DNA from 2 places in the Oscillibacter sp. PEA192 genome. Region 1 is predicted to be linked to the other one. Evidence: riboswitches for the same ligand, from Rfam matches in the RefSeq annotation. Region 1 holds a riboswitch; the other holds the start of a gene.
What was found. A riboswitch is a leader RNA that binds a small molecule or an ion and turns the genes downstream of it on or off. The one in region 1 is predicted to bind FMN.

Region 2: it holds a riboswitch for FMN, as region 1 does, so the genes downstream of both, DN611_RS03355 (MATE family efflux transporter) here and DN611_RS08085 (ECF transporter S component) in region 1, are expected to answer to the same signal.

What each region holds. Positions count from the first base shown of each region.
Region 1 is NZ_AP018532.1:1,630,687-1,638,666, forward strand. It holds gene DN611_RS08055 (PD-(D/E)XK nuclease family protein) at 1-1,189, opposite strand, end outside; gene DN611_RS08060 (DUF1643 domain-containing protein) at 1,288-1,905, shown strand; gene DN611_RS08065 (magnesium transporter CorA family protein) at 1,966-2,808, opposite strand; gene DN611_RS08070 (hypothetical protein) at 2,833-3,384, opposite strand; gene DN611_RS08075 (helix-turn-helix domain-containing protein) at 3,381-3,944, opposite strand; gene DN611_RS08080 (SLOG family protein) at 4,145-4,663, opposite strand; FMN riboswitch at 4,814-4,942, shown strand; gene DN611_RS08085 (ECF transporter S component) at 5,047-5,751, shown strand; gene dinB (DNA polymerase IV) at 5,920-7,134, shown strand; gene DN611_RS08095 (5-formyltetrahydrofolate cyclo-ligase) at 7,131-7,718, shown strand; gene glyA (serine hydroxymethyltransferase) at 7,888-7,980, shown strand, end outside.
Region 2 is NZ_AP018532.1:682,983-690,962, reverse strand. It holds gene DN611_RS03370 (amidohydrolase family protein) at 1-1,268, opposite strand, end outside; gene DN611_RS16410 (hypothetical protein) at 1,252-1,422, opposite strand; gene DN611_RS16405 (hypothetical protein) at 2,090-2,587, shown strand; gene DN611_RS03365 (sodium:solute symporter family protein) at 2,688-4,133, opposite strand; gene DN611_RS03360 (patatin-like phospholipase family protein) at 4,537-5,394, opposite strand; FMN riboswitch at 5,568-5,681, shown strand; gene DN611_RS03355 (MATE family efflux transporter) at 5,844-7,247, shown strand; gene DN611_RS03350 (HPr family phosphocarrier protein) at 7,318-7,581, shown strand; gene DN611_RS03345 (CDP-alcohol phosphatidyltransferase family protein) at 7,616-7,980, shown strand, end outside.

The sequences.
Region 1 (7,980 bases):
CGCACTCCTCCGGCATCAGGCCCGCCAGGCCGGTCTTCAGCCAACGGAACATGTCCTCGTACTCCAAGCCGTTTTCCAGAGCGGAGAGGACGCCGGTGATAAGGCTCCACACGGGCTTTTCCAACATACTGCTCCGGCGGCTCAGATAGGCGGGGATGCTGTACCGCTCGAATACCGTCTCAATGGTGCCCTCGTAGTCGGTCATGTTCCGGGCGGCCACGGTGATATCCCGGTAGCGGCACTTCCCCGCCGCTACCAGGCGGCGGATGTCCGCTGCCGTCTGCTCCACCTCGGAAAAAGCGGTGTCCGCCTCCCGGACCCGGATGGCGGAGCTGTCTCCTTGGTAGGGCTCCCCCTCTCCGAAGAAGTGATGCTCCAAATATCCCAGGGCGGAGTCGTCGGCGCTGGTGAGCGTCCGGACCTCCCATGGGCAGCCCGCCTGGTCCGCCAGCCGCGTCAGCTGGTCCCGGGTGCGGAGAGAGACCTGAAACATCTCCTCCGCGCTGTCCGGCTCCCCCAGCAGCGTGACAGTGACAGACCGAGCCTGCCGCAGGATGCTCTCCAGCACCTGCCGCTCCTGGGCGTTGAAGTACGTGAAGCCGTCCACAAACACGTCCTTGCCGAAAGCGTAGCGGGAGGACTCCAGCGCCTCGCAGAGCTTGGTCATCCGGTCCCGGGCATCAAGGCCGGGGCGGTACAGCCGGGACTCATAGGCGCCGTACAGCAGGCTCAGGTCCAGCAGCTTGTCCCGGGTGGCGCCCTGGATTTCCCGTGCCTGGCTCTCCAGCAGCTCTGGGGACACGTCGTAGCAGCGCAGCTCGTCGAAGAGGTCCAGCAGCTGCTGTAAAAACGACGCCTTCTGAGAGGGACGGCGATACACCTTCAGCAAGGGGGCCACCTCTCCCAGGGCCTTCTGCAGGGTCAACAGCTTGCCGCCGGCATCCAATGTCACCTGAGCGGCGCCGCCGGTGATGGTCAGCACCCGGTCGCACAGGCGGCGGAAGCTGAGGACCTCCGCATGGCGGCTGGCAGTGTCTCCGCAGGCCCGGCACAGATCCACCTCCGCCTGGTGGGAGGCGTGCTCCGGCACCAGCAGGATCTGCCGGCTGGAATCCCCCAGTTCTCCGATCCGGCGGAGCACCTGTTCCGATTTTCCCGTTTTGGCCCGGCCCATCAGGATCGTCAGCATGGCGGGACCTCCTTTGCGCAATTTCAAAATTCATTGTAGCATATCCCGCCGATTCGTGCTATCCTGTTTCTTGAAGATTTTCCGAGGAGGACTGACCCATGCACATTCCCCAAGGCCCCACAGCCACCCTGGCGCTGGAGCTCTTTGACGACGCCCTGGCCGCTGCCCTCCGGCCGTCGCCGGACTATGATGTGAGCCGGTGGCTGTACGTCCCCAACCATTATTCGGAATACCGGTACATCCTGGGCACACGGGGCCGGAAGCCCCTGATCTGCATGGGTATCAACCCCTCCACCGCCGCGCCGGACGCTCTGGACCCCACCCTCCAGTCCGCCCAGCGGATCGCGCTTTCCAACGGGTACGACAGCTTTTTGATGTTCAACGTCTACGCCCAGCGGGCCACCCGGCCCGACGACATGGAGCGAAGTTGTAACCCGGTGCTCCATGCGGAGAACCGAAGGGCCTTCCGGTATCTCCTCTCTCTGTCCCCGGCCCCCGCCCTGTGGGCCGCCTGGGGGAACATCATCGAGAAGCGGGGGTATCTGATGGATTGTATGCGGGACTTTGCCGCCGACGCCAGCGCCGCCGGGGCCGGGTGGTTCACCGCCGGCCCCCTGCTGAAATCCGGCCACCCCCACCACCCCCTGTATCTCAAGGGGGACACGAAGCTGCTGGCCTTCGACATCGACAGATATCTGCGGGCCCGGGCAACCTGAACCGCTGCGAGGCACAAAGCAGGCCGCCCCCATTGGGGGGCGGCCTGCTGTTTTTCTGTGTCACAGCCACTTTTTCTTCTTGAAGTAGATCACCAGCGCCGCCACGATCCCCACGCTCACCAGAATCACCGCCGGGTATCCGTACTTCCAGTGGAGCTCCGGCATCCCCACAAAGTTCATCCCATACCAGCCTACCAGCAGGGTCAGGGGCAGGAACACCGCCGTCACCACGGTGAAGATCTTCATCAGGTCGTTCTGCTGGATGGACAGCTGGGACTGATAGGCCTCCCGCAGTTGGGCCACGGACTCCCGCAGGGACTGGACCGCGTTCAGATACCGCTCCATCCGATTGCCCAAGTTTGCAAAACGGCGGGTGTTCTGCTTGCCCAGCAGGCTGTTGTCGTTCTCCGCCAGCTCGTCAAAGATGGAATCCAGCTGCTCGTAGTACCGCTTCAGCCGCAGCAGCTCCTGCCGCCAAGCGATGATCCGGTCCAGATACGCCTCATGGGCACCGGTGAGCACCTCTGTCTCCCCATCGCTGATGTCCGCCTCCAGCCGGTCCAGATGGGCCATATCCCCCCTCAGCAGCCGGACGAAGAAGCGGTGGAGCACCTGCTCGTTGGACAGTGCCTCTTCCTCCGGCACCAGCAGGGCCGCCTGGGCGGCGTCCTCCGCTGCGTCGTCCTCACAGAAGACGAACAGGTCCTCCCGGTCCAGATACAGCAGCATCTGGGATGCTGCCGTCCGCTCGCTGCGCACGTCGTACCAGTCAAAGGCGATCAGATCGAAGTCCTCAAAGCCCTCAAACGCTTCGATCTGCCCCTCGTGGATGTAGTCCAGCACCTTGGCGTCCATATAGGGCTCCATCTCCCGGATGCGGGACATGGGCAGTACCTTTCGCATGGCGGTCTCTCTCCTCTCGGTCTCTCACAGGTTTTCCAGGCCGGCGTCCTTGGGCGGCAGGCCGTCATAGAGCCCGGCGCACTTCCACAGTGCCGCGAGAAACCAGATGATGCCCACCAGCAGGGCAATCAGGGCCATCAGTGCCAAAGCGTCCAGCAGCAGGCCGCCCAGCGTTCCGGCAATCTGTGCCGCCAACAGGACAAACCAGGCGGTCCGTGCCGAAGTGCCGTTCAGATCTGTCCCATAATGGGTCTCCATCTCCAAAATGGCCTGGATCACGCTCCAGGAAATATACAGGGCGACCGCCAGAGCAGCCAGCTCCAGGAGCGTACTCAGCCAGTTTGCGCCGGTCACGCCCAGCAAGTCTCCCACCCACAGGATACCCGTGTATATGGCCACAGCCACAGCAAAGGGGCGGAGTTTCCCGAATCGACCGCTCTCTCCCAACAATTCCCCTGCTGCCCGATAGAGTAAGATATAACCCGCAAAGGTCGGCAGCAGATTCAGTGTATGTCCGTTGATTGTCACATAAAAATTGATAAAGATCAAGAAGAACCCCCAAAAGATTCCCTTCACTGCATTTCCTCCTCCCGCTTCTTTTGTACATGCCTTTTTCCGAAATACAGCACCAGCACCCCCGCCGCGATCTTCACGGCGGCGTACAGGGCCGGGAACAGCAGCACACCTGCCGGGAACACGTCAAGCAGATTCACTCCGCCCATCTCCGCCATATCCCAGCCGATCAGACCCGTAAATCCGCCCAGCATCCCCCGGTACGCCAGATAAAACAGCGCCAGCTGCACCAGATCCAATACGCCCCAGGCGATCAGCACCCATCCCAGCAGGTACCACTTCCGCTTGCTAAAGGCCAAAAAACGCTCCACCCAGTCCTTCCGTTCCTGGGGCGGCGGCTGCTTCTCCTCCGGCTCCGTCTGCTCCGGCTGGAGGCGGAGCAGATAGTCTGTTGTCACACCGAAAATATCCGCCAGGGCCACCACTTTGTCCGTCTCCGGCATGGTCTCGTCCCGTTCCCAGCGGCTGACGGCCTGCCGGCTCACCTGCAGGCGCTCGGCCAGCGCGTCCTGGCTCATGCCGGCTCTCTGCCGGAGGGATTGCAGCTTCTCTCCGAATGTCATAGGCATTCTCCCTTCTCTTGGATGCCTTCAGCTTATCAGGCCGCCCGGTTGCATACCAGCAACCAAGCATGGAAGTTCCGCAATCTCAGATTGCCTTCCTCTCCAACATACCACAACAGGGCTCCCCGCGCAACGGCTCCGGCCCATATTGCAAGAAAAAAGCCGAGGCACCGGACGTCTCCGCATCCAAGCGCCCCGGCCTATCGGGCGGGCTCCAGCACAATGGGCAGGTCCACGATCTCCAGCCCCCGGCGCATGGCGTACTCCACCGTGTACCGGGTTCCGCCGGGAGACCCGTCAAAGGCGGCGATCAGCAGCGCGGCGTGGTCCACCATATACCGGTCCCGCCGCTGCATACAGGCGGGGGTGTAGCAGGCGGACACCAGGGTCTCAAAGTCACAGGCAGCCACCAGCCGCTCATACCGCCGCCGCTGGTCCGGCGGCCAGGCATCCGCCTGGGAGGGACATGGGACGGCCGCCTCCACCGTCACGTCCGGGTGCGTCTGGCGCAGGCGGAGGACGCACTCGCAGAAATACAGGTCACAGCCCAGGGCCATGCCGCAGAGAAAGTGACGGAATCCCTCCTGATAGGCCGCCTCCACCGCGTCTGCGATGCGGGCCTTGAGCAACACGCAGCGCAGGTCCTCCTCGTTATACCGCCATGGCAGCTTACCGGGCCGGTGCCCGGTAAAGCAGCAGGCCGACTGCCGCCCCCGCATGGTCTCCGCCTCCCTCCTTCTGGTCTTTGATTCAGTATAGAACATCCGTTCTTGTTTGTAAAGACCCACGGGAAATTTGCCGTTTTTTCATTTAGGGACTTGCAATTTCTTCCGCGCTGTCATATACTATGGCCAGAAAGCAACTGAATACTTTGTCTTCAGGGCGGGGTGAAATTCCCCACTGGCGGTACAGTCCGCGACCGCCTGCGCGTATGCACAGGCGCTGACTCGGTGAAACTCCGGGACCAACAGTTACAGTCTGGATGGAAGAAGATGAGTGCGGCGTGGCCGCGCGTTTGTTCGCGCTCCTGCGTTGCGTGGATCACCTTGGAGAAGCCAAAGCGTCCAGGGTGTTTTCAAGCAACGAAAAGGAGTGTATTTTTATGTCTGAACCCAATGCCAACGCCATCAAGAACCCCTCCCGGCCCGCAACAAACGTCCGAACCATCACCTCCCTGGCCATGCTGGCGGCCATCGCCTATGTGGTGATGCTCCTCAGCAAGATGCTGCCACAGGTGTCCGGCTTCCTGCAGATGGACCTGAAGGACACGGTCATCTGCATCGGCGCCTTCCTCTTCGGACCTCTGTCCGCCGCCGTCATCTCCATCGTGGTGGCCGTGGTGGAGATGTTCACCGTCAGCGACACCGGCCCCATCGGCTGCATCATGAACGTGCTGGCCACCTGCGCCTTCTGCTGCACCGCCGCCTTCGTCTACAAGAAGTTCCACACCCGCAAGGGCGCCGTCATCGGTCTGGCCCTGGGCACTGTTTGCCTCACCGTGGTGATGCTGCTGTGGAACTATCTCATCACGCCCATCTACATGGGAATGGATCGCGAGGAAATCGTGGTCCCCATGCTGATCCCGGTGTTCCTGCCCTTCAACCTGGTGAAGGGCGGCCTGAACATGGCGCTGATCCTGCTGCTCTACAAGCCGGTGGTCACCGCCCTGCGGAAGGCCCGGCTGGTACCGGAGTCCCATGCGCCTGTCGAGGGCAAGGGCAAGCTGAGCGCCGGGTTCCTCCTGTTCTCCCTGGCCCTGCTGGCGACCTTTGTGGTGCTGGCCTTGGTGCTGATGGGGATTCTGTAAATTTGAACACCACAGGCGCGGGGGCGGATACCGTCCCCGCGCCTTTTACTGCGGCCCATATCCGTCCCTCCGCCTCCCCGCGCCGGTATGTCAAAACCTTCCCATCCCTTCTCCCTTTTCAGGAACGAACAGATGTGCTATAATAGAAGTGAGAAAGGAGGCGGGGCCATGGACCGCATCATCCTGCACTGCGATCTGAACAGCTTTTACGCCTCCGTGGAGCTGCGGAGCCGACCAGACCTGCAGAACGTGCCCGTGGCGGTCTGCGGAGATCCCACCTCCCGCCACGGCATCATCCTGGCCAAGAATGAACCGGCGAAAAAATTCGGCGTCCAGACGGCGGAAACCATCTGGCAGGCCAAGAAAAAGTGCCCGGAGCTGGTGCTGCTGCCACCCCACCACAAACTGTACCGGCAGGTCTCCAAAGAGGTCAACACCATCTACGAGCAGTACACGGACCTGGTGGAGCCCTTCGGCATCGATGAGAGCTGGCTGGACGTCACCCATACCCTCCACCTCTTCGGCGGTGATGCCAAGGCCCTGGCAGACCATCTGCGGCAACGGATGAAGCAGGAGATGGGACTGACCCTCTCAGTGGGGGTCTCCTTCAACAAGGTGTTTGCCAAGCTGGGCAGCGACTACCGGAAACCCGACGCCACCACTGTCGTCTCCCGGGAGAACTGGCAGAGGCTGGTCTGGCCTCTGCCGGTGGGGGCGCTGCTGTACGTGGGGGGCGCCGCCCGGAAGATTTTGGCCCAGTTCGGCGTGAAGACCATCGGAGAGCTGGCGGCCTGCAAGCGGGATGCCCTGGAGACCCTGATGGGCAAAATGGGCGTCCAGCTCCACGACTATGCCAACGGGCTGGACACCGATCCAGTCCGCTCCCGGTACGAGCCGGAGATGGTGAAGTCCGTAGGCAACGGCACTACCTTCCCGAAAAACCTCACCACCGCAGAGCAGGTGCGGGGCGGCGTCGCCGTGCTGGCGGACTCCGTGGCCACCCGACTGCGGCACAGCGGGCTGTATGCCGGCGGCGTCCAGGTGACGGTGCGGGATCCCCAGTTCCATGACCGCTCCCGTCAGATGCAGCTCTCCGCCCCCACCCACCTGATCCGGGAGCTGACGGCGGCGGCCATGGACCTGACCGGCCAGCTGTGGAAACCCCCGGCTCCCGTGCGGGCCCTGACTGTTACCGCCATCCATCTGGTTCGGTCGGAGGACGCCTATGAACAGGTAGACCTGTTCACAGCTGGGGCGGCGCCCAAAAAAGAAAAACAGGAAAAGCTGGAGGCGGCTATGGACCGCCTCCGTGGAAAGTTCGGGACCGACGTCATCTCCTACGGCGCGGCCCGTCCAGAGAAAGAGGAGGATCCCCTGCCATGACAATAGACGAGGAAAAACAGCAGCTCCGGGCTACGATCCGGCGCCTCAGCGCCCAGCTCCCCTTCCGGTACCGGGAAGCGGCGAACCGGGCCATCGCCCGCCATCTCCTGGCTCTTCCGGAGTATCGCAGTGCCGGAGCGGTGTTCTGCTTCGTCTCCGCCGGGCGGGAGATCGACACCCGTCCCATCCTGGAGCAGACTCTGGCAGACGGCAAGATGCTGTGCGTCCCTCTGTGTGTGGCGGATGGCATCATGGAGCTGCGGGCCATCCGCGACCTGAAGGAGCTCTTCCCCGGCGCCTACGGCATTCTGGAGCCTCCGGCAGACAGCCCTGCCCTCTCCCCGGACCAGATCGACCTGGCGGTGATCCCCTGTGTCACCTGCAGCCGGGAGGGCCGCCGTCTGGGGCGGGGCGGCGGCTATTACGACCGCTTCCTGGCCCACTACCGGGGCGCGGCGGTTCTGCTGTGCCGGGAGCGGCTGCTGCGCCAGGAGATCCCCTTCGGCGTCCACGACTATCCCATCCCCTGGGTGCTGACAGAAGCCGGACTTTTTGAGGACGGCACGCCATCCCGGCTGGAATGACTGGGAAAAGGTCCGCCTCCCACAAAATCGTCAAAATATTCCCACTATCTCTACAACATTTTGTGGGGGTATTACCTCTTGTTCCCTTGACAGGTCCCTGGAACTCTGATAAGCTGGAAAAGGCTTATATTTTCCGGAAGACCGGATCACACGAAGGAGGACCCCTGCAATGATCCAGGACATCATGGACTTTCTCTCCCAGGCCGACCCCGAGGTGGGGGCATCTATTCAGAAGGAATTCGACCGGGAGCAGCACAACATT
Region 2 (7,980 bases), 950 kb from region 1:
ATCCCTTCCGGAGGACGGTCGGGATGCTCAAACGTAGCACAGTCCCGGATCCGATCCATATCAAAAATTACGATGTCTGCATCTGCGCCCTTGCGTAAGGTCCCCTTTCTCGTCAGCCCCAGTTTTTGGGCCGGCATGGCACTCATCTTGGCGACCGCATCATCCAAGTTCATCTTCCCGGCTGCAACATACCGGCACAGCAGGCGTGGAAACGCCCCTGCACCTCTCGGGTGTCCTTGCCCCCGATCCATCAGCCCATCACTGGCCAGCATAATGGCCGGATGAGACAGAGCCAAAGCTACATCCTCCGCCTTCATAACATGGCAGACCGTCAATGTGTCCGGTGCTGTCTGACGCAGTTCATGAAACAATCTCTCCGTGCATCGTTGTCCCTTGTACATACCCTCGCAGATTTCTATCGCAGAATACTGTGTGCAGTAACGCTCCAAAAATCCCTCATCGTAGGTTGTTTCCCCTATTCGCGTGCTGAAAGCGTCATACGGATAGCAATCTCCGCTCAGTTCCATACCGGAGGCGCGATATCTATCTATGAGGGCCAGCAGTCGTTCCATCTGCCCAAATCCCCCCATGCTTCCCACATGGGAAACTTGAACCGGAAGATCCAGCTGCCGCCCTATGGAAACCAACTCCTCCACCGCGCCGAATACATTATCCGCGTCATCTCGCACATGGGCGGCCACAAGACGGCCATGGCTTTGGCAGAAGCAGGCGGTTTTCACCATCTCATCCCGTGTCACACCGGGTACATAGCGAATACCGAAGGACACCCCAAAGCAACCCGCTTCCAGAGCCTCTTTGGCCAGCCTTGACAACCGTTGTTGTTCATCGGGCCGAATTGCACTGTACTTGTCCCGGTGCCCGGCCTGCTCCCGCAGGAAGGTATGGCCGGCTAGTAGTCCCATATTGATCGGGCCGCCATCACGGTCCATCAATTCTAAATACCGCAGAGGCGAGACCGTATTGATACCGCAGTTTCCACCAATCGCTGTAGTGACTCCCATGCGAAGCATGGAGGTCATAATGCTGGGAATCAGTCGCCCCTCCTCTGGGTCATAAGGATCCTCGTGCATGTGGATATCCACAAAACCAGGTGAAACCACCATCCCTTCGGCATCCAAAATCACATCAGCTTCCGGCTCTTCAGCAGTCAGCCCCTGAATACGCCCGTCTTCCACTAGCAGATTATTTTTGGAGTGAACATGACTGGCCGGGTCTACAATCAGTCCGTGTTTAATCAGTGTGCGCATCACTTTGCCCCCTTTCTCCGTCCGTCAGCCATTCAGGCAGGCCCGTATTTTGCGGCACGCCTTCATATCCTTGGCGGCGGACAACCAGCGCATCCTCTCCGAGGTTCAACAGCACAACCATCGGCATACAATGCATATTGTAATTCTTCTTCATCCGTGCTTCTACATCCGCCCAGACAAAAAGATAGCGCCCATCGGCGCCGAACAGTACCACTTTGCGGTGATTCACTCACATTACAGAGCGGATTCATTCTAGAAATTATGCTCTGGACAGCGTAAGGGTATCATACCATAAGATCACGAAAAAGCCAATTATATAATGAAGTTATTTTCCATCTCCTGACTCCAGCATTCTGAGCACTTCCTTGTTAGAGTCGGAGACCATTTTTCGGGTCTTGTTGAACGCATCATGCTCCTTGTCTGCCTTGACGACGGTCGCTTGTCTGGAGGCGCGCCCTTATCCCAAAATATCCTATCGGCGGAAAACCAGAAGCTCACTGACACAGGCGGCAGATTTCCACATGGCGAAGGTGCTCTGGCGCTCGATCAGATACTCAATACAGTTTGGAATACCCGCTCATCGTACGCCCATCCAGCACGCGTTTCCAGGCGATCAGGTCCATTGGTCTTGCTGCGGTCCGCACTGGCACAAATGATCTCTGCCCGGCTGTGCCCTGTGACGGCGTAAAAGCCCGCAGAACTGTTTTATACCATGGTGTATAGAAGTCCCGCGCGGTGGGCGGCCCGCAATGACGGATACGGGTTGTAAAAGCGTGCCTCCCTTGTTTTGGTCTTTCTCCCCATCGCTCCGCAGGGCGTGCTTGTTGTATTTTTGCAATGACTTCTTCCTGCAATTCGCCTTTCTGAACGATATTAGTTTCCTTTCTGAGAATGGCTTGGAATGGCGAGAAGGAAGATGTCGCTCTGCTGACAAATCCGCATGGGATATGTCGCGTCACACGGCAGGATATCGGTCTGCTGAAGCTGTGCTCCGGACAAATCAGGATCACTTCTCAGCCTTTGCCATCGTCCGGTTCCGCAGCAGAAATCCAGTAACCTTTGTTGTTGCAAAGATGGTCCATGACCAGGCGCACAAGCGCAGTCCACCGTCCCGCCATGTAGTTGATGCGTGCAGGACAGGATTTTGGGATGCAGAAGATGAAGAACTGCCATACGCTGTCGGAAGCTCTGAGGACGGAGCGCTGACCGCCGCATTGGTGACGCGATCTGAAAAAGCGGTGTGTGTGCCATTGGCATTGGGGCAAAGACAGCAGTGGCGAGGTCTGCTGTCTGACCGGAGACTTTTTATCTATCAGTAATACGCCAAAACAAAGCCAGCCGGGGATCTTCAAAATTTCCGGCTGGCTCTTATAATGTTCACTCCATTGCTTTCCGATATGGGGATGCAGCAGCTCCCTATCAGCTCTGCTTTTCAGCTTTCAGGAATACGGACGGTGCGCGCTTATAAGTCGCAAGGCTCACAACGACCAGTGCGATACCGCAGGCAACCGTGCCCGGCACCGCCGCCCCAAGGCCGAAGGGCTGGCCTGCCAGCTTCCAGCCAACGCAGACAACAAACCCGCCCAGCAACCCGGCCATGACGCCGGTCTTGGTTGCCTTCTTCCAGAACAGCGCTGCAAATGCGGGAATCCCAGCCGATGCGGCATAGAAGCTCCAGGCGAACATGAGGATGTTGTATGCATTGTGGATGTACAACGCGATCACCAGCGCGCCCAGGGGCAGGACAATGGAGAAGATGCGGGAGAGGGAGATCTCGGTCCGCTCCGGCATTTGGGGACGGATGGTCTTTCCGATGTCGTGGACGCAGGTCTGCACAGATACCAGCAGATAGCTGTCCGCCGTGGACATGATGACCGAGAGCATACCGGCCAACGCAAGTCCCGTCAGACCGGCGGGAAGGATCCGGATCGCCAGGGCCGGAACGACAGCGTCCGTCGAGCCATACTGCGCCAGGATGTCGCCGCCGAGGATCTGACGGCCCACAACACCCATGAAGTAGACCAGCACAATGGTCACGCCGTATACGGCCGTACCCAGGAACATCCCGCGCTTTGCCGCCCTTCGGCTCTTGGCGGCAAATGCGCGCTGCCACATTTCCGCACCTGCCATGGTGAAAACCAGATAGGTGATGATGTCTCCCAAAATGCTGCCGTCAATATGCGGCTCCACCAGCGCCGGGTCCAGGTTGGCCGCAAAGTTCGCAAAGCCGCCCACGTTGAACAGGGCCGCCACCGGGATCAGGATATACACGAAGACGATCAGCATATAAAATTGCAGCACGTCGGTGTATACCACGCCGAACAGGCCGGAGGTGGCTGTGTAGACCATAAAGACCACTGTTGCGATCAGCGCGCCCATCTCATAGGAGAGGCCGAACTCTCCCCCCAGCATCCGGATGATCGTGGCCGTGGCGGTGACCTGGGAGGCCACCGTCCCCATCATGGCGAACGCGATCAGCACAGAGAGGGTGATCTTGGCTGCCCGGCCAAACCGCCGTTCAAACAGCTCCGGGATAGAGGTGATCCCGTACTGCATCCCGATATCCGAGATCTTCCCGGCGATGCCGGAGAAAATGAACATTCCCAGAAGGTATGGAATTGCGGTAAGGACCGCCTTGAAGCCGTCGGTATAGGCCACACCTGCCCGGCCCATCAGACCGCTGCCGCCGATGATCGTCGCGCAGACGGTGGCCATCAGCACCATCGGCCCAAAGGACCGGCCCGCTACATAATAATCCTTTGTGTTCTGGATCCGCCTGACGGAATAGACCCCCACCAGGACCATGATGACAAGGTATGCCGTAATGATTCCCAGATCCAAAATCGTCAATACGCTGTGATCCATCAAAAATGCCCTCCTTTTCTTTGTTTGCTCCAGAGGGCCGCACCTGCATACCTTTGTCCGGCAAGATCTTCAGCAGCTGTCTGCTTCCATTCACACCCACATTATATATGTTTCGGCGCAGCCCTCTACCCATAAGGGCAGATCCTGATCCATATTCTTCACCCCTTCTAACCACGTCCTCTTGTGGCAGTGAATATATGAACATTATAATGTTACTTGAAAAAAATGTCAATTTGTCCGATATGTATCAGAAATTCTTTATTCAAAAAGTATATATGCCATCCCGCCAGTTTTGCCAACCATGATACCTGGACCAAGGGACGCTGTATACTGCACAAAGAAAAACTGCGCATCCATACAAGCCCCTGCCTGCTGGATGCGCAATTTCCTGTATCATCTACCATCATTCATGCGTCAGCAAATACTCTTTCAGTCCGCTGAGAGACGCCCTGCCGGCCTCTGCCCCGAGGTCATAAACAGCCTGCAGCTTGGCGGGGTCCTTTTCCACACGCCTGATTGGGAGTGGGCCATTGGGCCGAACCACGAAGAGCTCCCCGCGCTGCTCCATCCCTATGATCTCCTCCACCTGCCGGTTATAGACTTCCCACCGCCGGTTCAGACTCTCCACAAAGGCCGGATAGCGATGGTAATAGAGGCGGTTGAATCGCTGAAGCCATGCTGCGGGCCGCTCTTTCCGATACTCCAAGGGACGTGTGAGCACGAGAACGGTCTTGTCGTAGCCCAGACTCTTGCAGAAATGGACTGGAATACTGTCGCTGACCCCGCCATCCAGGTAGAACCTCCCATCCAACTCCACAGGCCGGGAGACATAGGGCATGGCAGAGGTGGCCCGCAGGACCTCCATCTGACGGAACGGCTCTGTGATCCGGATATACTCCGGGGCGCCTGTGTGCAGATCGGTGACCGCGGCATAGAAGTCAACGCCCGATCTCTGAAAGGCCGCTTCATCAAATACGTCCAGCTTGGAGGACACCTCATAGAAGGCGAAGTCGGCGTTGATCAGATTGCCCGTGGTCAGCAGCGAGCGCAGCCCCATGTACCGCTTATCCCGGATATACTTCAAATTATACCGTATGGCGCGTCCCTTCTGACCGGCGGGAGCATTGATCCCAAACAGCGCACCGGCCGACACACCGACGATTCCATCAAAGGATATCTGTTCATCCATCCAGGAGTCCAGAACGCCTGCGGTAAACATTCCGCGCATGGCGCCGCCCTCCAAGACCAAGCCCGTTTTCATCCCTGTCCTGCCTCCTGTGATTTTGTCGATTTTGATATTTTACCACAGGAAAAGCCAAAATGGAATGCCTTGTACGAGACACAGGATATCGATCAGAAAGCGCAGAAGTTGATACGGCGGGAAGGACATTTTCCTTGACGGTTCTTTTATTTAATGATACATTTAGGTATGTAAGTTTTCTTCGGAAACGAGATATTTCTCTACTGGCGGTAACAGTCCGCGAGCGATCAGCTAATCCGGTGGAATTCCGGAGCCAACAGGTTCGGTCTGGAGGGGAGAAGAAGGCTTTCTGGTGCCGTGCCGGATGCCCATCCTCCTCAAGCAAAAGTGTATACTCTAAGCACCCGGTACAGCCATCTCTCTGCGTCAGGGAAATGGCGCCGGGATTTTTTATTTCCGGCGGCTTCTCCCTCGGAAGCGTCCAGTATGAATACGGAAGGAGCCTTGCTATGGAGCCAAACCTGCAGCCAAACCCATTGGAAACGGATCCCATACCCAAACTGATCGTTCGATACGCCGTTCCCACCTCACTGACACTGATGGTCAACTACCTCTATAACATCGTGGATCAGATCTTTGTCGGACAGGGCGTGGGCATTACAGGAATGGCAGCCACTAATATCGCGTTCCCGCTGACCATTCTGGTCAATGCTGTGGCATTGATGCTGGGAGACGGATGTGCCGCCAATATCAGTCTGTGCCTGGGTCGGAAAGCGCAGCGGGAGGCGGACAGCACCATCAGTCACGCCCTCACCCTGATCTTGGCCAGCGGTCTGCTGGCCGCTCTGGCCTGCGGCATCTTCGCCCCGCAGATCGTAGTCCTTTTCGGCGCGACGCCGACTGCCTATGCAGAGTCTCTGTCCTATATGCGCGCCATCGCATGGGGGATCCCGTTCCAGCTCCTTTGTCCCGCCTTCACCGCCATTATCCGGGCGGACGGCTCCCCGCAGTACATGATGAAGTGCATGATGACAGGGGCGGTCATCAACCTGATCCTGGACCCTATCTTTATCTTTCCGCTGAAGATGGGCGTTGTGGGCGCCGGGATCGCCACGGTGATCGGGCAGGTGGCTGCTGGATGCCTGGCCCTGCTCTACCTGCGCCGCCTCAAAACCGTTCATATCCGGCGGGAGGACCTACGCCCTACACGGAAGCTGACCTGTCGTATTCTGGCACTGGGCTTCCCCAGCTTGCTTACGCAGATGCTCTCCGCTCTGGTGCAGATTACCCTGAACAATCTGATGCGGGCCTATGGAGCCGCCACAGTCTATGGCAGTGACATTGCCTTATCCGTCTACGGCATGATGATGAAGGTCTACCAGATCGCTCACTCCATGTTCGTCGGGGTGTCCTCTGCCATCCAGCCCATCAACGGCTATAATTTCGGCGCCAACCACTATGCGCGGGTCCAAAAGACATTCCATATAGCTTCTCTTATTGCAGTAGGCATTTCAGTGGTGTGGTTTCTCATTTTCATGGTGTTCCCGCGGCAGATCGCAAGCTGCTTTGTATCGGACAATGCGCTCTATCTGGATTGCGCACAGCACTGCTTCCGGCTCTATATGCTGGCCTTTTTCCTGTATGGCCTTCACATGACCTCAGCCTCCTTCTTCCAGGGGATCGGCCGGCCTGGTAAGTCCCTGCTGATTCCTCTGGCCCGGCAGGGCTGCTTCCTGATCCCTCTGGCGCTTCTGCTATCCCGCTCCTTCGGGCTGGACGGCGCACTTCTGGCCGCACCGATAGCCGATGCTCTTGCGTTCCTGCTCTGCCTGCTGCTGGCCCGCTGGGAATTTCGGAGTTGGAGAAGAAAGGGCTGGCTGTGCAAAGGAGAGCGCAAATATCGCGCATCATAAGCGCACATGTTCCGAAGCCCCTGGATCGAGCATTTATAAATGAAAATCTATCATTGGGAGGACGATTCCCATGACAACGCGGACCCTTTCATTGCAGTTGGAGGAAGATTTCACCACACATACAGCCGCACTGTTTGTAAGCCATGTCAATGTCTTTCAGAGCACCATCCGCATAATCGCCGGTGAGCGAAGCATCAATGCGAAAAGTCTTCTCGGGGTCGTCTCCTTCGGCTTTCGTCAGGGACAGCAGGTACAGGTCGCTGCAGACGGCCCTGACGAAGCCGAAGCTGTAAACGCGTTGTCGCAATTTTTCCAGTCTTCTGCTTCCGCATGACTTGTCTGCATATAGGAGATGGAGAAGAACCTCAATGAAGCCATTCAACACAAAAGAGAGATTCTCTATTCCGAACCTGATGGGATATTTTCGGCTCCTCCTCATTCCGGTATTCTGTTACCTCTATCTGGCAAAAGAAGCGTACCATTGGGCCGCAGGTGTTGTCCTCCTCTCCAGTCTCACGGATCTGTTTGATGGGATGATCGCAAGAAAGTTCAACATGATCACAAATTTGGGCAAGGCGCTTGACCCGATCGCGGACAAACTGACACACGGTGCATTGGCTCTTTGTCTGGCCTTCCGCTATCCCCAGATGTGGGTCCTGTTTGGTCTTATGGTGCTCAAGGAGGGCTACATGGTGGTTATGGGCCTGCTCTTTTTCAGAAAAGGGAAAATGCT